4 regions of the Staphylococcus agnetis genome follow, and region 1 is predicted to be linked to each of the others. Evidence: riboswitches for the same ligand, from Rfam matches in the RefSeq annotation. Region 1 holds a riboswitch; each other region holds the start of a gene.
The links. Region 1 has a riboswitch for S-adenosylmethionine ahead of GJE18_RS11020 (O-acetylhomoserine aminocarboxypropyltransferase/cysteine synthase family protein). Riboswitches for the same ligand answer to the same signal wherever they lie in the genome.

Region 1 (5,717 bases):
GTTCATTAACCCTTCAAAAAATTTACCGAGTGCTGTTAAGATATTGAGACCGATAGACGTGTTCATCATAAACAAAATCAGTAAGACTTGAATGACAAGCATAATGAGCGTCTTTTTAAAATCAATATGTTTGCGATCAAAACTGACGATATAGGCGATAAATAATGCAAATACCACCCCTGTCATCGTAAATAGTATGGACATAAACATCACCTACAATTTAGAATATGATACTGCGATTTGGGCGCCAACGACTGCATTATTTTCGACAAGTTTAATATTTGTTGCAAGGGACTTACCATCCGTTTTTTCAACAATTTTACTTAATAAAAACGGTGTAGAATCTTTACCGTGAATGCCTTTTTGTTCGGCCTCTTTCACAGCGTCATTAATAATTGTATCGATATACGCTTTGTCTAATTGATCAGCTTCAGGAACAGGATTTGCGATTACCATGCCACCTTCAAGTTGGAGATCATGTTTCACTTTACAAATCGAAGCGATGTCATCGACATGATTTGCCGTTGAATTTAATTTGACACCGCTTTTGCGTGTGAAAAAGGCTGGAAGTTCTTCAGTTTGATAGCCAATCACAGGAACACCTTTTGTTTCAAGATACTCCATCGTTTTGGGCAAATCTAAAATCGATTTGGCTCCAGCACAAATAACAGTGACATCTGTTTTTGAAAGTTCATCTAAATCAGCAGAAATATCCATCGTTTCTTCAGAACCACGGTGTACGCCTCCAATGCCACCTGTCACAAAAAACTTAATATCTGCGAGCGCTGCACATATCATTGTAGAAGCCACTGTTGTCGCACCGATTCTTTTTTGTGCAATAACTTCTGCTAAATCACGACGCGATACTTTTGCGACATTATCACTTTTCGCGAGTAATTCTAACTCATTGTCCTCTAAACCGATTTTGATCTTGCCATCTATTAATGCGATTGTTGCAGGTACAGCCCCATGGTCACGAATGATTTGTTCTACATTCTTCGCCATTTGTACATTTTGTGGGTAAGGCATCCCATGAGAGATAATCGTCGACTCTAGGGCTACGATAGGTTGGTGATTTGATTTGGCATTTTCAACTTCTTGAGACAATTCAATGTATTGTTTCATTTTGATATTCCTCCATATCTCGTAATAACTGTTTTTTATCTAAATTTTGTCGTACAGTGTATTTTGTTTCGATGGTTTTACGGGCATTTACTAAGCCAGCAATTAACGTGTCTTCAATATCGAATCCTTTTAACCAACTAAAAATGACCGCACTCGTAAACGCATCTCCAGCACCCGTCACGTCTTCAACTTGTTTTGAAGGTACAATGTCTTTAATGATGCTTTCTGTTGGACTGCTATAGATGAGCGCTTTTGTACCATTCGTAATAATCACGTGACTAATGCCGAGATCATTTAATTGTTTGGCAGCGCGTTTTAAATCTTCAGTATCATTAATGGTCATCTTTAAAAATGTTTCCGTTTCATCACGATTAATAATAAGCCAGTCAATCGCATGTAAAGAATCGGGCATGTTTATCATTTTCGGTGACGACACTGGTATGACGACGAGTTTGATGTGATGTTTTTCACTGTAGGCACATAAGAAATCAAGTGAATCTTTGGGCAGATTAAGATCGACAATGATACATTTAGCTTTCCGCAGTAAGTGTGTACGCTTAATTAAAAACTCAGGCGTGATTTCTTTATACACTTCCATATCTGCAAGTCCATACTCCATATTGCCATCCTTATCGATTAGTGCCGTATACGATCCTGTATTTGCGTTTTCAACTTGTTGAACGTGGTCAAGACTCATAAAGGGGCTAGATAAATGTTTGATCATGTCCCATTCACTGTCGTTGCCACTGGCCGAAAGAATTGCGACGTTGTCTCCTAAACGCCCCAGGTTTTCAGCAATGTTTCGGGCGACACCTCCAACGGAACGTGTCGATGTGACCGGATTTGAAGTTCCTTGTTGTAGTGCTTGATTGACATAAAACTTACGGTCAAGATTTGTCGCACCTATACAGACGATAGGAAAATCATCATTGAGCACATACGCTTTACCAAGTACATATTCTTTTCGTATAAGGCCAGAGATAATGTTGGCAACGGCAGGGCGAGAGAGACCAACAGCTTTGGCTAACTCCTGTTGAGAGATGAACGGATTGTCTTGAATACGTTCAAGAATCAATTTTTCATTTTTGTTCAACATGGCACCTCCTAATAAACAAAAGTTTGAAAATTAAACTTTTGTTTAGATTAGCAAATAGGCATAGAAATGTAAACGCTTTCACAAAGCTGTTCATAAAGTTTACAAATTTCTTTTTTTGTTACAGGCGTCAAATTTACATTTTATCAAAAGCGAATGATGCAGATGCACAGTTTTTATCAGAGTTATCTGAATTTTTTGTTGACTTCGATAAATGAGTATAATACACTAGTTTTAATTTCATAACACTTATCCAGAATGGTGGAGGGACAGGCCCTACGAAGCCAGGCAACCTTTTAAGTTAGGTGCTAATTCCTGCAGGTGTGAAACCTGAGAGATGAGTCTGATTACGTCACGTCTATCTTTCAAGGTAGGCTTTTTTAATTTTTAGGGGGAATAAAGATGACACACGATTACCGATTTGAGACGCGACAATTGCACGCAGGACAAGAAGTGGATGCAGCAACGAATGCACGCGCAGTGCCGATTTATCAAACGACCTCATTTAATTTTAATGACACGGATCACGCGGCCAATTTATTTGGATTGGAAGAGTTGGGGAATATTTATACCCGGCTCATGAATCCTACTACTGCTGTATTTGAAACACGAGTGGCTGAGCTTGAAGGTGGGATTGCAAGTGTGGCGGTTGCTTCGGGAATGGCAGCAATCACGTATGCGATTCAATCTGTCGCACATGCAGGTGACCATATTATCGCGTGTGAAACGTTATACGGAGGCACGCACACTTTATTGACGCATACGTTACCTAAATTTGGGATAGAGGTAACACTTGTCGATACGAAAGACCCACAAAATGTAACTGCGGCCATTAAAGCGAATACAAAGGCACTATTTGTTGAAACCATTGGCAACCCTGAAGGCAACATAGAAGATTTTGAAAAACTAACTGCAATCACTAAAGCACATGGTATTCCTCTAATCGTGGATAATACGTTTGCATCACCGTATCTCTTTAGACCGATTGAATACGGCGCAAATATCGTTGTCCATTCTGCGACCAAATTTATCGGAGGCCATGGGACATCAATGGGTGGCGTCATTGTAGATGGTGGGAACTTCGACTGGAATAATGGTAAGTTTCCTGGATTGAGTGAACCTGATCCATCGTATCATGGCATCATCTTTAGCGAAAAGTTTGGTGACGCTGCACTGGCCTTTAAAATTCGCACGACATTATTACGTGATACAGGTGCCGCATTGTCACCCTTCAACGCATTTCAATTAACACAAGGGTTAGAAACATTGTCATTGCGTATGGAACGTCATGTTGAAAATGCGGAAAAAGTTGCGCATTATTTGTCGAAACATGCTAAAGTTGCGTGGGTAAAATATGCTGGACTTGAAACGAGTCCATATTATGACCTTAAAACAAAGTATTTGCCTCATGGTGCTGGAGCTGTATTTACATTTGGTGTCAAAGGTGGATATGAGGCAGGAAAACAATTTATAGAAGCGTTAGAGTTATTTTCGTTACTCGCCAATGTAGGAGATGCCAAATCATTAGTCATCCATCCAGCTTCTACGACGCATCAACAATTAACCGTTGAAGAACAAGCGGCAGCAGGGATTGCGCCAGAGACGATTCGTTTATCTATTGGCCTTGAACATATTGATGATATTTTAAACGATTTGGCAAAAGGTTTTGCTGCGATTAAATAAATGGGGGATCTGTGTGACATCGATACAAAAACAAACATTAGAAACGTTGAAAGCCAAAAAAGAAGAATGGCAAGCATATGTGCCAATTAATAAAGCGGCGCACATGATGAAAGAAGCGAAGATTAAAGAATATGAAGCAGCCATTCAACTAAAGTTGAAAACAGAGGAATCTTATTAAAAGTGGGGTGTGCACCCAATTTTAATAAGGGTACAGACAAAGTATAAACAAATCATTCGTCATCAACCCAAAACTTCATTATAATGAACACAAATCTTTGAAAAAGTGGTGAATGCGACATGAAAAAAATTATGATTGTCAATACGAGCCATACACAATTTGACGGCACAGATAAACCCACTGGCTTATGGTTAAGTGAATTAGTCCATTTCTATGATGTCTTTCATGGTAATGAAGATTATCAAATCGATTTATACAACATTAAAGGTGGCGAAACACCTTTAGATCCTGTCAGTTTAACACCAGGTATATTAGACAAGCTGACAAAAAGTTATTATGAAAATGAATTGTTTATGGATCAATTAAAGTTAACGCCAAGTATTGATACTGCAGATCCATCCGCATATGACGTCATTTATTTTACGGGCGGGCATGGTGTGATGTATGATTTCCCAGGAAATGCGCATGTACAACAAGCGATTAACACGATTTATGATAAGGGGGGCATCGTGGCATCTGTATGTCACGGGGCGGCGGCCTTACTCGAAGTGAAGAGACCGAATCATTATTTCCTTATCGACGGGAAAAAATTAACAGGATTTTCAAACGCTGAAGAAGTATTAGCGAACCGCAAAAAAATAGTACCTTTTGAACTCGAATCAGAATTGAAACTTAAAGGTGCGCAATATACGAAATCTAAAGTGCCTATGAAAGGTTTTATCCAAGTAGATGGCAACCTGATTACAGGTCAAAATCCAGCGTCGGCGAAGAAAGTAGCTGAAGCGGTTAAAGATGCATTAGCGTCGAAATAATGGTGTGCCTCCTTGTATGAATTAAGGGATTTGAAAGCAACGTCATGGTTTATTTATGATGTTGCTTTTTATATTGCGGTAAATCAAAAAAGGGTTTCGAATGGCATTCGACTGAGGTAATATGGGAAAATAAAGTATCTAATTCTATAATATTTTGTTTAATCTTAACGCTATATTTTTGAGGGGTGACATTTATGGAGCGGGTCCATTATCATGGGATAACCTTTGTGTTATTTATTACAGGGCTCTTAGTCATGTTTAGTTTATACAGCACGATAACGATAGGTGCATCAATTGCGCAAGACTTTTCCGTACCAGTCACAAATACACCATTGGCCAGCATGGCATTTTCGTTCACATTTGCGCTAGGATGTTTAATATATGGGATACTTTCGGATAAATTTGGGCGCAAACAAATCATGTTATATGGTTTAATTGCACATACTATTTTTACGTTGCTATCCGTTTTTTCTACGTCCTTTATGATGCTTGTGGTATTCAGAGGCGCTCAAGGTTTAGCCGCAGCCGCCTATGCGCCGATCATCATTGCTTACATTTCAGACTTATTTCCTGAAAACAAACGCGTGACAGCGACAAGTTTTATGACAATGGGCTTTTTGTTTGCGGGCATTTTCGGACAAGTGATTAGTGAAATGATTGCGAACGCCTATGATTGGCGTATGGTCTTCCTTATATTAGGGAATTGCTATGCTGTACTAGCTGTTGTAAATCTTTGGTTATTACCTCAAGCCCCATTACAGGAAACAGCACTTCATTTTAAAGATTTTGGACGAGATATTGCGTCCATATTTCAAAATCCAATATT
Region 2 (5,717 bases), 770 kb from region 1:
TGTTCGATACCTTTTTGGTGCGCATAAGCAATAAGGGTTTCCATCAATGCGCGACCTATTTGTTGACCGCGGTACTCAGGCTTCACATATAAGCCTTGAACAGTGGCTTTATGACTTTTTGAAGAATATGGAAAAAAATTAAGTTGAACAAAGCCAACGAGTGTATCATCGTCAAAAGCGCCAAAAAAGATTTGAAGATGATGATTTTTAGGGTGTAATACTTGCGCGATGTCTCGTTCAGTATAATTTGAACGTTCATTAATTTCATGGACGAAAGCAAATGGATGAAGATGAAATGCTTCACACGTAAGTTCATAAAAAGCTTTCGTATCCGTTTCATTTAGCACTCTAATCATACGCAACCTCCTAAATAAAACTATGCTTATCATATTAATCATATAAAAGTAGATACATTAATGCAATAAAATTTTAGAATATTCAGTTAAATTGTATATGATTAAATCAATATTGAAATGATAAAGTATTTAAATGATATTAAAAGACTTAATGCAAGGTTGTTTGCTAGTGTTTTCCATATATTGTTTAAACATTTTTGTGTTTAAAGAGATTCTTTCTTTTCAATATAAATAAGATAAGATACTATTAGAAATACTATAGGACGTATAGAGGTGGAATTGTATGATAACCCAAATAGTAGGGAGTTTTATGCCTAAAACGATAGAATGTTTAAAAGATGATATTGCGCGTATAAAAACGCATGAAGATGACTTTGATATTTTAGAGATCAGAATTGATGCTATTAAAAATGTTACGGCTCAACATATTGAATGTATATTGCGTCAATTAAAGGAAGCGTCGATTCATTGTGAAAAACTCATTACATTTAGAACGGAGCAACAAGGTGGTGAAAGTGGGATCACAGAAGAAGCGTATTGGTCGCTCATGCGTGAACTTGCAGATATGAAAGATGTTACGTACATAGATATTGAGTGGGATCGAACATTGAATCGAAAACAATTGGTAAATGAGCTTCAATCTAAAGGAATTCAAGTTGTTATCTCATATCATAATTTTGAGGAAACACCTCAATTAGAAGTCTTGAAAAAAACATATTACTACATGTCGCAATGGGGTGGCACCCATTTAAAAATAGCAGTGATGCCTCACACTAAAAATGATGTCATTACATTGTTACAAGTTGTTTCTGAAGCGAGTGATGCGCTACAACAATGGGTGACGGGAATTTCAATGTCAAAACTCGGTGTCGTATCTAGAACTGCGCAACAAACATTTGGTGGTGCCCTTACTTATGGTTCTATTCAAGAAGGTGTTGCACCCGGCCAATTAAATGTAAAAAAATTAAAAAGTGCGATGGCTTTGTATCAGTAATTTGAAAAGCAAGGGTTCCTTAGTTATAATTGATAATGGTTATCAATGAAAAGGGGAAGATGAAGATGGAACTTCAACACGCTATTAAATATCGAAGAAGTATAAAGAAGTTCGATAGAAACATGCATATTGATGAAGATGCAGTAAGGGAGGCTGTTGTGGAGGCAGCAAATGCACCTAATCATGGTATGCGTGAACCGTGGCGCGTGGTTTATGTACCAAAACATAAACTTGGTGAGATGAGTCGTGAAGTCTCACGCTATGCATTTCCACGGGAAAAAGACAAGCAACAAAGTCATTATGATGCGGTAACGAATTTAGGTGGCTTTCTTGCGATTATTATGAAATGTGATGCACGTCAACGGGAAGAAAATGAAAACTATTTAGCGGTTGGGGCATATGCACAAAACTTATTACTTTTGTTATATGAAAAAGGTATTGGTACATGTTGGAAAACGCCGACATATATATTCCATCCAAAAGTAAGAAATGTATTTGGTGTTTTACCTGATGAACGTCTTATTGGATTTATTTATTTAACTGATTTAGAAAGCGATAATGATAAAGAGCCTAAACGTAAAAATAAAGGAATCTATACAGAGTACATTTAATAGATGTACGCGTACGGTTAAAATTGCATATCTATTCATAAAAAAATCGTCTTCAAATTGCTTAAAGTTATTTGAAGACGATTTTAATATGTTCTTTTTTAACGTTAACCTAAACTCTCGGATAAGAATGATTCGACTTGTTCAGGTGATTTTGCGTTGGCTGAATGTAAATGATGCAGCTTTTCGCCATTTTTGAAAATAAGAATACTTGGGATACCCATCACATCGTTTTCGATTGCAGCTTCTTCAACTTCGTCACGATTTACAACAAACCATTCATATTGATTGTATTTTTCAACAATAGGGCTGATCCACATATCCATGGCTTTGCAATCAGGGCACCATCCTGCTTCGAATTTGACGATAACTGTTTCATCTTTATTAATGATTGATTTAAATGTTTCCATGTCTTGAATCTTTTGCATGTTGCATACCTCCACTATGTTATATGTTCTAAATTATAACGGATATCTTAGTCGACGTCATATGTCGTGATTAATAAAAAACAAAATTATGAAAGTAGTATAAAAAATAGTCTAATTTAACAAATTTTGTTATATTTGATATAAGTCAAGCGAGGAGGTTAAAGCATGATTAAGTTTTATCAGTATCCTAATTGTACAACATGTAAAAAAGCAGCTAAATTTTTATCTGAGCAAGGTGTAAGTTTTGAACCTATAGATATCGTTCAGTTAACACCTACGAAAGATGAATTTAAAGATATTGTAGACCGTTCAGGTATTGAAATTAAAAAATTATTCAATACACACGGTGCAAAGTATCGTGAATTAAACTTAAAGGATAAATTAGATACGTTGTCAGATGACGAAAAGTTAGAACTTTTAGCGTCCGATGGTATGCTAGTGAAACGTCCTTTAGCGATTTTAGGTGACAAAGTTACAGTTGGTTTTAATGAACAAGTTTATCGTGAAACTTGGTTATAATAAAATAGTTGATTGATAAAAACATGTGTGTCATGATTATCTTGTAAACAAATATAGGAGGGGATTCAAGTGGCAGTGCCAAGTGAATTAAAATATTCTAAAGAACATGAATGGGTAAAAGTTGAAGGAAATGTTGCAACTGTTGGTATTACAGACTTTGCACAAAACGAATTAGGAGATATCGTATTCGTTGAGCTTCCAGAAGTTGATGACGAAGTATCAGAAGGCGAAACTTTCGGTAGCGTTGAATCTGTAAAAACAGTTTCAGAATTATATTCACCAGTATCTGGTAAAATCATTGAAGTGAATGAAGATCTTGAAGATGAACCAGAAGCTGTAAATGAATCACCATATGAAAAAGCTTGGATGGTGAAAGTTGAATTAAGCGACGAAAGTGAACTTGATGCTTTAATGGATGCACAAGGTTATCAAGAAATGATCGGCGAATAATAATTATTGAACTCCTAGATATTCCTTGGACTATCTTGGAGTTTTTTTGCACTGAATACTATCTTTTTAGAAGGTGAAGACCATGGCGATGATTAATAAAGTAATTGTTGTAGAAGGCAAATCTGATAAAAAAAGAGTTAAGGAAGTGTTATTAGAACCAGTCGATATCATATGTACGCATGGCACAATGGGAATTGAGAAACTAGACAATATGATAGAATCATTATACGGTAAGCAAGTATACATTCTTGTTGATGCTGATGCTGAGGGGCGAAAGATACGAAAATGGTTTTCGAAGTATTTAAGTGAAAGTACAGATATTTTTATTGATTCAACTTATAGTGAAGTGGCACGTTGCCCAAGAGATTACCTCTCAAACGTTTTAGGGCGTCATGGATTTGATGTTAAAACGGATTTTTATGTTAAAGGAAAATATTCATATCATGAGTGTTTCAGAGCAATTGAACAATACATTTAAAGAAAAAAAGCACAATATACACTTAATTTTCGGCTATACTCCGATGTGTGGGACATGTAAAGTCTCAGAACGAATGTTGCATATTGTAAATGAAGTGACACAGTTACCTTTAGAAAAACGCGACCTCAATTTTTATCCTGAATTTAGCCAAGCCTTTGAAATACAATCAGTACCCATTTTGTTAATCATGCGTGATGACAAAGAAGTGGACCGCATTTATGCTTTTCAGTCTGTCCCATTTTTATTAGAAAGATTGAAAAAAGTGATTGACGAAACTTGAGGATAATGATAAGATTTAAACAATTCAATATTCAGAAAACTCTTATCTAGAGTGGTGGAGGGATGTGCCCTATGAAGCCCGGCAACCGTCTATATTTAGAAATGGTGCCAATTCACATAAAGTATCTTTACTTTTGAAGATGAGAGAAACGCATCGGAATCTATGCTTTCTCTTATTTTTATATAGGAGAAAGCTTTTTTTATTCTGATATTTGATGATTTGCAACACATAAGGGGGAGCAATATGATTGAGCTTAAGGATATCGTCAAACAGTACGAGAGCAAATCCAAATCCGTTTTAGCTGTTGATCACGTTAATTTAACAATCAATAAAGGTACCATATTTGGTATTATCGGTTTTTCTGGAGCGGGTAAAAGTACGTTAGTGCGATTATTTAATTATCTTGAAACACCTACATCAGGTGATGTCATCATCGGTGGAGATCATATAGGGAAATTGAGCAAACGTGCTTTAAGGTATAAGCGCCAAAAGGTGAGTATGATCTTCCAACATTTCAATTTACTATGGTCACGCACGGTGCTTGACAATGTATTATTTCCATTAGAAATTGCAGGCGTTTCTAAACGAGAGGCTAAGTTAAAAGCTTTAGAACTCATTGAACGAGTTGGATTAAAGGGACGTGAACACGCCTATCCATCAGAATTGTCCGGGGGACAAAAACAACGTGTGGGTATTGCAAGGGCGCTGGCAAACGACCCGGAAGTATTACTCTGTGATGAAGCAACAAGTGCACTTGATCCACAAACAACAGATGAAATACTTGATTTACTCATTCAATTGAAAAAGGAACAAAATTTAACGATTATTATTATCACTCATGAAATGCATGTCATTCGTCGTATTTGTGATGAAGTGGCAGTAATGGAAGATGGAAAGGTAATTGAACAAGGTAAAGTATCTGAAGTTTTCGAAAATCCAGAACATTCTGTCACTAAGCGTTTTGTTCAAGAAGATCTTCAACCTAATGCTGAGTTTGAGGATATTTCAGGCCTTGTAAAATTAAATTCAAATGACAAGCTCGTTAAACTTAACTTTTCAGGTGAAGCAACAACACAACCTATCGTTTCATATATCTCAAAAACACATGACGTTGAGGTAAATATTTTAGAGGCTAATATTAAACATTCTAAGTCAGGTGCCATCGGATTTATTGTTTTACATATTCCAAATGTTGCGCAAGCAGACTTTGAACAACTGACACATGATTTAGAATTGAAACACATTGAAGTAGAGGTGATTGCACATGGGTAAGAGTTTTGGCGAAATATTACATGAAATGATGACAATGCCAAATGTACGTTGGCCAGAGGTCTGGGTTGCAACATACGAAACGCTCTATATGACAATCATTGCTACACTATTTTCTTTTATATTTGGGTTAATAACAGGAGTCATATTATTTTTAACATCAAAAAGTAAATCTAAAATCGGTCGTATATTTTATAATATCGTGTCATTTTTCGTTAATTTATTTCGAGCGATTCCATTTATTATACTGATTCTATTATTGATTCCATTTACAAGTTTGATTTTAGGAACAATCAGTGGTCCAACAGGTGCATTACCTGCATTGATTATTGGTG
Region 3 (5,717 bases), 490 kb from region 1:
GTAGCGAAGATGAGTGGTCGTGGGTTAGGTCATACTGGTGGTACAATTGACAAATTAGAAGCTGTTGAGGGTTTCCACGTTGAAATATCTGAAGCTGAATTTATCAAACTTGTAAATGAAGCTAAAATTGCTGTTATTGGCCAAACAGGTAATTTAACACCAGCGGATAAAAAGATTTATGCATTGCGTGATGTAACTGGAACTGTCAACTCTATTCCGTTAATAGCGTCATCCATAATGAGTAAAAAAATTGCTGCGGGTGCAGATGCGATTGTACTTGATGTTAAAACAGGTAACGGTGCGTTTATGCAAACGGTAGAAGATGCCGAAGCGCTCGCCCATGCAATGGTTAAAATTGGAAATCAAGTAGGTCGTCAAACGATGGCGATTATTTCAGATATGAACCAACCATTAGGTTTGGGCATTGGGAATGCCCTAGAACTTAAAGAAGCCATTGATACACTTAAAGGAGAAGGTCCTGAAGATTTAACAGAACTCGTACTTACATTAGGTGCACAAATGGTCGTGTTAGCTAAAAAAGCTGAAACTTTAGAAGAAGCGCGCGTAAAATTACAAGAAGTGATTGATAACGGTGCTGCGATTGAAAAATTCAAAACGTTCTTAAGTAATCAGGGTGGAGATGCCTCTGTTGTAGATGATCCATCAAAATTGCCAACAGCGCAATATACATTTGAATTACCAGCGAAAACGTCAGGTGTTGTTTCTGAAATGGTAGCAAATGAAATTGGTATAGCATCAATGATGTTAGGTGCAGGGCGTCAAACTAAAGAAGATGACATTGATTTAGCTGTCGGACTGGTACTTCATAAAAAAATTGGTGATAAAGTTGAAGAGGGAGAATCTTTACTCACAATTCATGCTAATCAAGAAGATGTTGAAGCGGTTAAACAAAAATTATATGACAATATTACAATTTCTGATTCTGCAGAAACGCCAAAATTGATTTATAAAGTAATTACGGAGTAGTGATTGATTATGAAGCGATTTCAACGCGTTGTATTTGGCATTTTATTTGTGTTCATAGGGATTTTACACTTTGCGCGTGAAACGACATTTCGCAAAATTGTACCCCATTATTTACCATTCCGTAAAGCGGCGGTCCTCATTACTGGTGTGTGCGAAATCGTTTTTGGAATTGGCTTATTCATACGTCGTCCGAGTTATGTATTTAAACATATCATGATTGCTTTTTTATGGGCTGTACTACCCGCAAATATTTATATGGCTCGACATATCGACAAAATAGAAGGCCTCCAATTGCCAAAATCGTTATTATATCTTCGTATCCCGTTACAGTTTCAGTTAATGAAATGGATACGTCATTTATAATTAAGTGGATGAAACTCAAGTATTTCACATTTAATTGTTTCAACACTTTGCTTTTCTAGGTGTCTTACTTCATAATGGATGTTTGGTTTCAGATTGATGCCTCAGCAGTCTCGGTTAAGTAAGCAATCAAAGTAATGTTATCATTCTCTTACTTTTGCTCTTATAGATTAAATTAAGAAACATAAATGAATAACAGGCAACGAAGTTCTCATGTATGCATGAATTTTGTTGCCTGTTTTGTTATACAGGATTGTGATGTTTCAACCCTTATTTATATGATTTAATGAATTTTCGCTAAGGGAGATGCTTGTCTATTCTCCATGCACCGCACCTTAATCATTAAATAGGCTTTAAAAGAAAGTGACAAGTGAAATCAATATAAGATTATTTACCTTCTCCAAATACATCATGCCATTGATGACGCTTATCTAAAAATGCTTGCGCAATAGTTTTTGCTCCTTCAAGAGAATGGCTAGCTGCCCAACCACATTGTACTTCATTACACGCTGGGACCTCATTAGCATTTAAAACGTCATGAATCGTGTTTTCAATAATATTTAATACATCATCGTAATCTTTATGGTTAATAAATGACACATAAAAACCTGTTTGGCATCCCATTGGACTTAAATCTACGACTTTGTCTGAATGATTACGAATATTTTCAGCCATTAAATGTTCGAGACTGTGTAAACCTGGCATGTCCATATGTTCTTTATTTGGCTGTTTGAAACGAATATCATACTTGTAAATGTCATCTCCATTTTCCCCTTGCATTTTACCTGCAAGGCGTACATATGGTGCAACTACTTTTGTGTGATCTAAATTAAAACTTTCTACGTTCATTTTTGGCATATTGACATCCTCCTTTATTATTTTCATTTTAACATAACTTTCATTGTATCAAAGGGGGATGCCTTTTCATTGAATGAAGGAATGAGACCGAACCTATTTATAAAGGGGGATGACGATGAGAATGATGCCTTAATTGGGTATGTGACATAACAGTGAGAAATTGTGTAAATAATAAAAATAGCATGACAAATCAGTCGATTTCCGATAAAATGAGTACTAATTAAATAACAATTTATCAAGAGTGGTGGAGGGAATTGGCCCTACGAAGCCCTGCAACCTCATCGAGTAACGATAAAGGTGCTAAATCCAACAATAGCATTTGACTATTGATAGATAAATGACATACAAATGGTTATCAACGTTTGATGTGCGTCTATTAATAGACTTACATCACGTATGATAACTTTTTGTTTTTGAAGGGAGAAATTACTTTGGTATCAGTAAGACAGCGCATTTTAGATTATATAGACAATCATCGCTTACATTATTTAGATATGAGTCACCAAATACATGATCGACCAGAATTAGGGAATGAGGAATTATTTGCGTCGCGTCTTTTAATAGACCAATTATCAACGCACGGTTTTAATATTGAAAAGGATATTGCAGGCCACTCAACAGGCTTTATCGCATCCTATGAGGCAAAAGAGCCGGGACCAACGATAGGGTTTTTGGCAGAGTATGATGCCTTGCCGGGATTAGGTCATGCGTGTGGACATAATATTATAGGGACCGCTAGTGTACTTGCAGGTATCGCGCTCAAACAAGTGATTGATGAACTAGGAGGCAGTGTCATTGTTTTTGGGTGTCCGGCTGAAGAAGGTGGCGAAAACGGTAGCGCAAAAGCATCTTACGTCAAAGAGGGGATTTTTGATGATGTGGATATTGCGCTGATGATTCATCCAGGAAACGACACGTATCCGACGATTCATACGCTTGCTGTAGATGTATTAGATATCCAGTTCTATGGCAAGAGTGCACATGCATCTGAAAATGCAGAAGATGCTAAGAATGCTTTAGATGCAATGCTCAGCTTTTTTAATGGTATAGCACAATTAAGACAACACATTCATAAATCAGAACGTGTCCATGGCGTCATTTTAGACGGTGGTAAAGCGGCGAATATCATTCCTGATTATACACATGCACGTTTTTATACACGTGCAACGACGAGGAAATCTCTCGATATATTAACAGAACGCGTGCATCAAATTGCAAAAGGCGCAGCCATTCAAACAGGTTGTAATTATGAGTTTGGACCGATTCAAAATGGGGTAAACGAATTTATCAAATCACCACAACTTGATGCTTTATTTGAACGTTATGCAACAGAATTAGGGGAAGAAGTCAGTCATGATGATTTTGGTTATGGTTCGACTGATACAGGTAATGTGAGCCATGTAGTGCCTACGATTCATCCACATATTAAAATAGGACCGCGTAGCTTAGTTGGTCACACACATCGATTTAGAGAAGCAGCAGCAAGCCCTATGGGAGATAAGGCGTTAATTAAAGGTGCGAAAATTATTGCATTAATGGGAGCAAGTATACTTCAAGATTATGATTTGTTAGCCACAATTCAAAAGGAACATCAATTATTAAGGGAGAAATTATAAATGACTGACCATCTACGTTTAAAATTGGGAGACTTATACGCTGATGATATCGTATATACATCACGTCCATCTTATATTTCTAATCCATGGTTAGAACCAGACGAGCATCAATCGAATTTTTTAACAGGACGAGAATTATTGATTGCTGATATGCCAGTCATTGTACATGAGGCCAGTGTTACTGATAAATTACAAATTTTGTTTAATTATGTGAATCAAACGATACCGAACAATATTTATACATTCAAAGATAAAGAAAGTTATGAACAGTTATTAAAACAACTTACTGAACAAGATCAAAAGCGCATTTATACACAGTATGTGCATGGTGAAGATTTAATACACCGTACACGCTATGCGATGAATAAGCAGATGTTTGTTGATTTAAATACTAAGGCAAGGATTCCTGAATGGACAGAAGGTAAATATCTACCTAAAAGAGAGGTGGTAGATATTGAGATGCTTCATCATGCTTTAGAACATTGGACACTACCTCTTGTTTTAAAACCTGGAGATGATTTACCTACTGCAGGTGGGTATGGCGTGATGATATGTTATAATCAATCAGATTTAGATGAAGCAGTAGCACGTATTGACAATGCGAAAGAAGCCACACAAACTATCATTATTGAACAATGTGTGGAAGCTAAAGAAAATTACTGTGTGCAATATGCCGTACACCCTGATAAAGGTATTGTTTACCTAGGGGCAGCCAAACAGTTAACGAATGCTTATGGATTTTATAATGGTAATACTAATGCTATACATGTACCTCAAGCAGTCATTGATGCAGGATTTGAAATTATGAAAATTGGTGGAGATAAAGGATTTATAGGTGTTGCGGGGTTTGATTTACTTGTTGATAAAGAAGAGGACATTTATGCGATTGATTTGAATTTTAGACAAAATGGTTCAACAAGTATGTTATTACTCGATCATTTATTAACTGGCAAACATCATAAATTTTATAGCTATGTGTCTAAAGCCGACAGACAAACGTTTTTTCAAGCGATTGAAAAATATGTTCGACAAGGCGTCCTTTATCCATTATCTTATTATGATGGTGATTATTATAAAACGCGTAATGTCAGTTCTCGATTTGCAGGCATTTGGCATGCGAACAGTCTTGAACAAATCGAGGCACTTGAGCAAGCCTTTCTTATAGAAGCAGGTTTAAAATAATCAATAGTAGCGTGTTTTTGTAACGAACTAAAATTGTTAGCGTATATGTTATCTGATATGAAAATACGCGATGGTTTCTATTTTTGTCACATTGACGAAATGTAGACAGTAGTTTATATTCAACGTAAAGAGCTCATTTAGAGAGGGAGAAAAAGATGTCGTATAAAAATGAACGTTTTTACAAAGATATTCTGACAAATGAGCAATTTTTTATCGCAGTAAAAGATAAAAAAATTGTGAAGCATTTGCATAATGGGAAACAATTATTTTGCTTTTGGACGAGGGAAAGTTTGGCAAAAGCATATCTCGAAAATCTAAATGTTGAATTTGATAAAATTAAGGCGATGGATATCGATCGTTTTACAACTTATGAACTTGACGATATGTTTGATGAAGAGGATGAAGCGGTTGTGAATGTGACGATTGATGCAGAAGGTCATGAAATTAAAATTTTATCGGCTTTTAATGATATTATGACTGATATTGATCGCTTACGCATTCGAGAATTTGTTGAAGATGTTTCTAAAACCGACACTGTATATGGTCTTACACGTAAAGGTACTAAGCAATTTATGGTCGTAAGTGATGAAAATGATAATTTTGAACAATCTCATTTCATGCCTGTTTGGAGTTTAAGCCAGCGAGCGAAGCGTGTTGCTGAAGAAGACTTCGAAACACTTGAACTTATTTACGTTGAAGGTGAAGTGTTTTCAG
Region 4 (5,717 bases), 780 kb from region 1:
GTCTTGGAGGCATCGATAGAGCATTAAGTGCTATGACATATTTGCAAGACAAAGGTTTAAAAGTCGTTATTGGTGGCATGTATGAAACGGCTTTAAGTCGTTATTTTACAGCCCTAATTAGTATTCATGGTGATTTTGCAGGAGATGTGACACCGCACGGCTATTACTTTGAACATGATTTATGTGAGACGTCAGGTCAACTTCAACAAGGTGAATTGAAATTTGAACCGCCTCAAATTGATCGTCAACTTTTAGAGCCATATTAGTGCTTTTTATCTTTTTTAAGAGGAACAGGATCAAAGCCGCCTTTATGTAGGGGATGGCATTTTAAAATACGTTTAATCCCTAACCACGTGCCTTTCAACGCACCATGAACCTGAATCGCTTCTATGGTATAGTTTGAGCATGTTGGATAAAATCTACACGATGGCGGTGTGAGTGGAGATATAAATTTTTGATAAAATCGTATAGGTAATATAAATAGTTGTCTCAAGCTTGGGCCTCCTCTTATTATTTTAGCTTAATTTTAACACAGTTTGTAAAGGGGAAAAGGAATTGGAGTTTATTGACCAGAAAAATCAACATATTAAATTACGTTATTGCAAACCTAATGACCAACCTACGGGAGATCATGTGTTAGGTTTAACATTGTATCGTAATACAATGTTATTTACAAAGCATCGACTGAGAGGCATAGAGTTCCCTGGGGGTAAGTGTGAAAAAGGAGAATCAACACTTCAGGCGTTAGCGAGGGAAATTTATGAGGAAACAGGTGGACATTTACAGACAGCTTACTATATTGCGCAATATACTGTAACAAATGCGCAACGGTCTTTCACAAAGGATGTTTATGTCTGTATTATAGATGCGATTGAGCCTAAAGTAGACTATTTTGAAACGCATGGCCCAATTCGTTTTCAATCTATTGAAGAGGTGCCTAAAGGTGATAAAAGTTTTTTGTTAGAAGACCCAGCCATTTTAAAATGTGTTGAGAGGATGACGGAGCTTGGATTTTACGACACGTAAGTTAATGCCTGCAGATATTCAAACACATGTTGTTGAAGAATTGTCTTATTACGTAGATGGTTTAATTGTAAAAGGGTTATGCCTCACACCCAAAAAATGTGTGAAACGTATTATTGTCTATTTAAGAGGTGGAAAAGGACAAGTGGGGCGTGTTCGTTTAGCGCGGTTGCTGCAATTTATTCAGCCCCATACACTCGTATTTGCGCCTTATTATAGAGGGAATAACGGCAGTGAAGGACGAGATGAATTCGCCGGCGAAGATTTAAATGATGTCGAGGTGGCAACAAGGATTTTAAAATCTCAATATCCGAAAGCTTATATCCATTTTATAGGTTTTTCGCGAGGTGGTATTCAAGGTTTATTAACTTTTCAACGTATTCCTGTGCATAGCTATATCATTTGGGGTGGTGTAAGTGACCTAAAATTAATGTTTGAAGAACGCGTAGATTTAAGAGACATGTTAAAGCGCATGATAGGTCATCCTCAAAAAGCAATAAAAGCATATGAAGCCCGGGATGCCTTAAAATTCATCGAGAAATCATCACCACCTGTACTCATTATTCATGGAGGCAAGGATCACCAAGTGGGGATTAAGCATGCCTATGTGTTAGAAGCACGACTTCAACAAAAAGATGTGATGTTCGACACATTGTATCAATTAGAAGAGGGACACGTCCCTAAGCCTAAAGCGATGCAAAAAGTTTTAGCATATATACAATCTTGGATGGAGACGATTGAAGAGAATAAAAAAAGCTGTGGTACATGAAAATCATGTATCACAGCTTTTGATTTATCCTTTAAAGCCACCAGTTTGTTCTAGATGTTGAGTATCTTCACCGAATTTTTTGAAGTTTTCTTTAAAACGCTCAACTAATTCTTTTGCTTGCGTAGTATAGGCTTCTTTATCTGTCCATGCATTGATTGGTTGTAAAATTGTGGTAGGTACATCTTCAACCGCTTTTGGAATATTTAATCCGAAAATATGATCTTTTTCAAACTCAGCATTTTTTAGTTTGCCACTAATAGCGTCATTCACCATTTTACGTGTATGGCGTAGTTCGATACGATTTCCGATACCATATTTACCACCAGTCCAACCTGTATTCACTAAATATACATCCACATCATGTTTGTCAATTAAATCACCAAGTAAATCCGCGTATACTTTAGCATTTAACGGTAGGAATGGAGCGCCAAAACATGTTGAGAATGAGGGTTGAGGTTCTGTAATACCACGTTCTGTCCCTGCAAGTTTTGATGTAAATCCACTTAAGAAATGATACATCGCTTGATCTTTGGTTAATTTAGAAATTGGAGGTAACACGCCAAATGCATCTGCAGTCAAGAAAATGATGGTATTTGGATGAGATGCTTTAGATGGTACGACAATGTTGTCGATGTGATGAATTGGATATGCAGCACGTGTATTTTCAGTGAGTTTATTGTCATCAAAATCCACATAACCATGTTCATCTACAACGCAATTTTCTAAAACAGTACCATATCGAATGGCATTAAAAATTTGGGGTTCTTTTTCTTCTGACAGATGAATGGCTTTTGCGTAACAGCCACCTTCAATATTAAAGACACCATTTTCATTCCATCCATGTTCATCATCACCGATTAATTTACGATTTGGATCAGCGGATAAAGTGGTTTTACCTGTACCAGATAATCCAAAGAATAATGCAACATCACCTTTATTACCTACATTAGCCGAGCAGTGCATACTCATAATGTTTTGTTCTGGTAATAAATAATTCATCACAGAGAAAATAGATTTTTTCATTTCGCCTGCATATTCCGTGCCCCCGATTAAAACCGTTTTATGCTTAAACGAAATGATTACAAAGGTTTCTGAACGAATGCCATCTTTTTCTGGATTTGCTTTGAATGTAGGTGCAGAAATAATCGTAAAATCAGCTTTTATTTTTGCAGCCTCTTCTTTAGAGTTTGGTTTGATAAATAAATTTTGTGCAAATAAGTTATGCCACGCAAACTCATTGACGACTGTTAAATCGAGCTGTGAATCTTTATCACTACCTGCATAACCATTGAAAACAAATATCTCATCTTTACTGTCCAAATAATCAATCACTTGATAGTATAAGTTTAAAAACTTTTCCTCTGAAATAGGTTGATTAATTGTGCCCCAATCAATATCATCTTTTACTTGAGGATTGTCTACAATATATTTATCTTTTGGAGAACGTCCAGTATAAACGCCCGTTTTTGCATTGATGGCCCCGAGTTCTGTTAATTCAGCTTCGTCTCGTTTTAATATTTTGTTATAAAGTTCTGTTGTTGTAAGTTGAAAATGAGATGAAGGCTTGTCTTTTAAAGCGTCAATTGCTTGTGTGTCAAACGACATGATTTTATCCCTCCAATAGTTGTTTCGGCAATGTAAGCCTTTACAATTCAAGAGTATAACACATTGATTTCATAATCCATACCAAAATTAGGTAATTTGGAGAGAAAAATAGTAAAATAATTAGGTTGTTAAATCGCTTTTATATTTGTGTAACATAAGACGAAACTGAATTGACACTATTAAAAAATTTATGTAATATAGGACTAACGGATTCTCTTATCCTGAGTGGTGGAGGGACATGGACCCAATGAAACCCAGCAACCTCTTCTTTCAATAGAAGAAAGGTGCCAAACCGTTTGCAGACATATATAGTCTGAACGATAAGAGCGAATGGACGTTAAAGGCCTTCTCTCTATTTTATAGTGTGAAAGGCTTTTTTTATTGGCTCAGTCACAGAGAGAACTTCGTAATAAAATTTAAAGGAGCTTAATATGACTTACAATAGACGCTTATTTACTTCAGAATCAGTTACTGAAGGACATCCAGATAAAATTGCCGATCAAATTTCTGATGCGATTTTAGATGAAATTTTGAAAGGTGACCCTAATGCGCGTGTAGCATGTGAAACGACTGTTACGACGGGGATGGCGTTAATCGCTGGTGAAATCACAACATGTACATATGTAGATATTCCTAAAGTTGTGCGCGAAACGGTTAAAGAAATCGGCTATACGCGTGCAAAATATGGTTATGACTACAAAACAATGTCAGTGCTTACAGCAATCGATGAACAATCGCCAGATATCGCACAAGGTGTGGATCGCGCTTTAGAATATCGTGAAGATAATCAAGATGAGGTTCTAAATACGGGTGCTGGCGATCAAGGATTAATGTTTGGTTATGCCACTAACGAAACAGATACATTTATGCCATTACCAATTGATTTGTCTCATAAATTGTCTAAACGCTTAACAACGGTGCGTAAAGATGGTACGTTAAGTTATTTAAGACCAGACGGTAAAGTTCAAGTTACTGTTGAATATGATGAAAACAATCAACCAAAACGTATTGATACTATCGTTATTTCATCACAACATCATGAAGATATTGAATTAAAAGATATTCAAGATGATTTAAAGAAACATGTGATTTATCCTACAGTAGATAAAAAGTTAATCGATGAGGATACAAAGTTCTTTATCAATCCTACAGGCCGTTTTGTTATCGGTGGTCCTCAAGGGGATGCAGGTCTTACAGGGCGCAAGATTATCGTTGATACTTACGGCGGTTATGCGCGCCATGGTGGCGGTGCATTTTCGGGTAAAGATCCGACAAAAGTAGACCGTTCTGCTGCGTATGCTGCACGCTATGTAGCTAAAAACATTGTCGCTGCAGGCCTAGCAGATAAATGTGAAGTCCAAATTGCATATGCAATTGGTGTCGCGCAGCCTGTATCTATTTCAATCGACACGTTTGGGACAGGCAAAGTTTCAGAAAGTATCCTCATTGAAGCGGTAAGACAAAACTTTGATTTACGACCTGCTGGGATTATTAAAATGTTAGACTTACAACGTCCTATTTACAAACAAACTGCTGCATATGGTCATTTTGGACGCAATGATATTAATGTTCCATGGGAAAAAACGGATAAGATCGATATTCTTAAACAATCAGTAGAAGCATTAAAATAAAGTTTTCTTAATTAAGATTCGCGATTTGATTCGCTTTTTTATATAATGATGATAATAAAGCAAATGAAGAAAAGGTAGGTAATTGTTCATGTCACAATTAGATCCCATTCAAATTGGGTTAATCGTTGCGAGTGCCCTCGCACTTTTGTTTCTAATCATGTTTCTCTTTGCCTTGCGCAGTAAGAAAAAAGTGAAAGAAACGTATTCGAATCAGTTTCAATCTAAAGAAGAAAAATTAAATCATGAGCATAAGGAAGCTCTTGAAAAAGCACGTATTGAAAAGAAAAAATCAGATACGCGTCATAAAGAGCAATATGACTCTATGTTGTCATCAAAAAATCGTGAAATCGATGCATTAAAATTATTCTCAAAAAATGATAGTGAATATATTACTGATATGCGCTTATTGGGAATTAGAGAACGTCTAGTTAAAGAAAAGCGTATTCGTCCTGAAGATATGCATATCATGGCGAATATCTTTATGCCAACTAACACTTTAGAAGACATTACGCGAATTAGTCATCTTGTATTGACACGTACAGGTCTCTATATTATTGATTCAGAATTGTTAAAAGGACATGTATACCAGGGTGTCAGTCAAAATCAATTTAAAGACAATCCTATGATGGAACACGTATTTAAAACGTTAAATTTAGATGGACAATCTCCTCAAACGATTGTACTTGATC

Region 2: another riboswitch for S-adenosylmethionine. It lies ahead of GJE18_RS02570 (methionine ABC transporter ATP-binding protein); the one in region 1 lies ahead of GJE18_RS11020 (O-acetylhomoserine aminocarboxypropyltransferase/cysteine synthase family protein).
Region 3: another riboswitch for S-adenosylmethionine. It lies ahead of GJE18_RS08630 (M20 family metallopeptidase); the one in region 1 lies ahead of GJE18_RS11020 (O-acetylhomoserine aminocarboxypropyltransferase/cysteine synthase family protein).
Region 4: another riboswitch for S-adenosylmethionine. It lies ahead of metK (methionine adenosyltransferase); the one in region 1 lies ahead of GJE18_RS11020 (O-acetylhomoserine aminocarboxypropyltransferase/cysteine synthase family protein).

Annotation. Positions count from the first base shown of each region.
Region 1 is NZ_CP045927.1:2,177,494-2,183,210, reverse strand. Features, by position in the region: gene GJE18_RS11035 (NupC/NupG family nucleoside CNT transporter) at 1-204, opposite strand, end outside; gene GJE18_RS11030 (pseudouridine-5'-phosphate glycosidase) at 214-1,125, opposite strand; gene GJE18_RS11025 (carbohydrate kinase) at 1,109-2,221, opposite strand; SAM riboswitch class I at 2,465-2,562, shown strand; gene GJE18_RS11020 (O-acetylhomoserine aminocarboxypropyltransferase/cysteine synthase family protein) at 2,621-3,901, shown strand; gene GJE18_RS11015 (hypothetical protein) at 3,915-4,079, shown strand; gene GJE18_RS11010 (type 1 glutamine amidotransferase domain-containing protein) at 4,199-4,891, shown strand; gene GJE18_RS11005 (MFS transporter) at 5,086-5,717, shown strand, end outside.
Region 2 is NZ_CP045927.1:499,789-505,505, forward strand. Features, by position in the region: gene GJE18_RS02530 (GNAT family N-acetyltransferase) at 1-356, opposite strand, end outside; gene aroD (type I 3-dehydroquinate dehydratase) at 667-1,350, shown strand; gene GJE18_RS02540 (nitroreductase family protein) at 1,416-1,961, shown strand; gene GJE18_RS02545 (thioredoxin family protein) at 2,066-2,386, opposite strand; gene GJE18_RS02550 (arsenate reductase family protein) at 2,552-2,905, shown strand; gene gcvH (glycine cleavage system protein GcvH) at 2,975-3,355, shown strand; gene GJE18_RS02560 (toprim domain-containing protein) at 3,438-3,833, shown strand; gene GJE18_RS02565 (thioredoxin family protein) at 3,799-4,113, shown strand; SAM riboswitch class I at 4,153-4,259, shown strand; gene GJE18_RS02570 (methionine ABC transporter ATP-binding protein) at 4,357-5,385, shown strand; gene GJE18_RS02575 (methionine ABC transporter permease) at 5,378-5,717, shown strand, end outside.
Region 3 is NZ_CP045927.1:1,688,729-1,694,445, reverse strand. Features, by position in the region: gene GJE18_RS08645 (pyrimidine-nucleoside phosphorylase) at 1-987, shown strand, start outside; gene GJE18_RS08640 (DoxX family protein) at 997-1,350, shown strand; gene GJE18_RS08635 (S-ribosylhomocysteine lyase) at 1,735-2,205, opposite strand; SAM riboswitch class I at 2,435-2,545, shown strand; gene GJE18_RS08630 (M20 family metallopeptidase) at 2,637-3,821, shown strand; gene ldmS (L-aspartate--L-methionine ligase LdmS) at 3,822-5,003, shown strand; gene GJE18_RS08620 (DUF2750 domain-containing protein) at 5,159-5,717, shown strand, end outside.
Region 4 is NZ_CP045927.1:1,394,366-1,400,082, reverse strand. Features, by position in the region: gene menC (o-succinylbenzoate synthase) at 1-266, shown strand, start outside; gene yidD (membrane protein insertion efficiency factor YidD) at 263-493, opposite strand; gene ytkD (RNA deprotection pyrophosphohydrolase) at 556-1,026, shown strand; gene GJE18_RS06915 (alpha/beta hydrolase family protein) at 1,007-1,792, shown strand; gene pckA (phosphoenolpyruvate carboxykinase (ATP)) at 1,817-3,397, opposite strand; SAM riboswitch class I at 3,611-3,724, shown strand; gene metK (methionine adenosyltransferase) at 3,829-5,028, shown strand; gene GJE18_RS06900 (nuclease-related domain-containing protein) at 5,117-5,717, shown strand, end outside.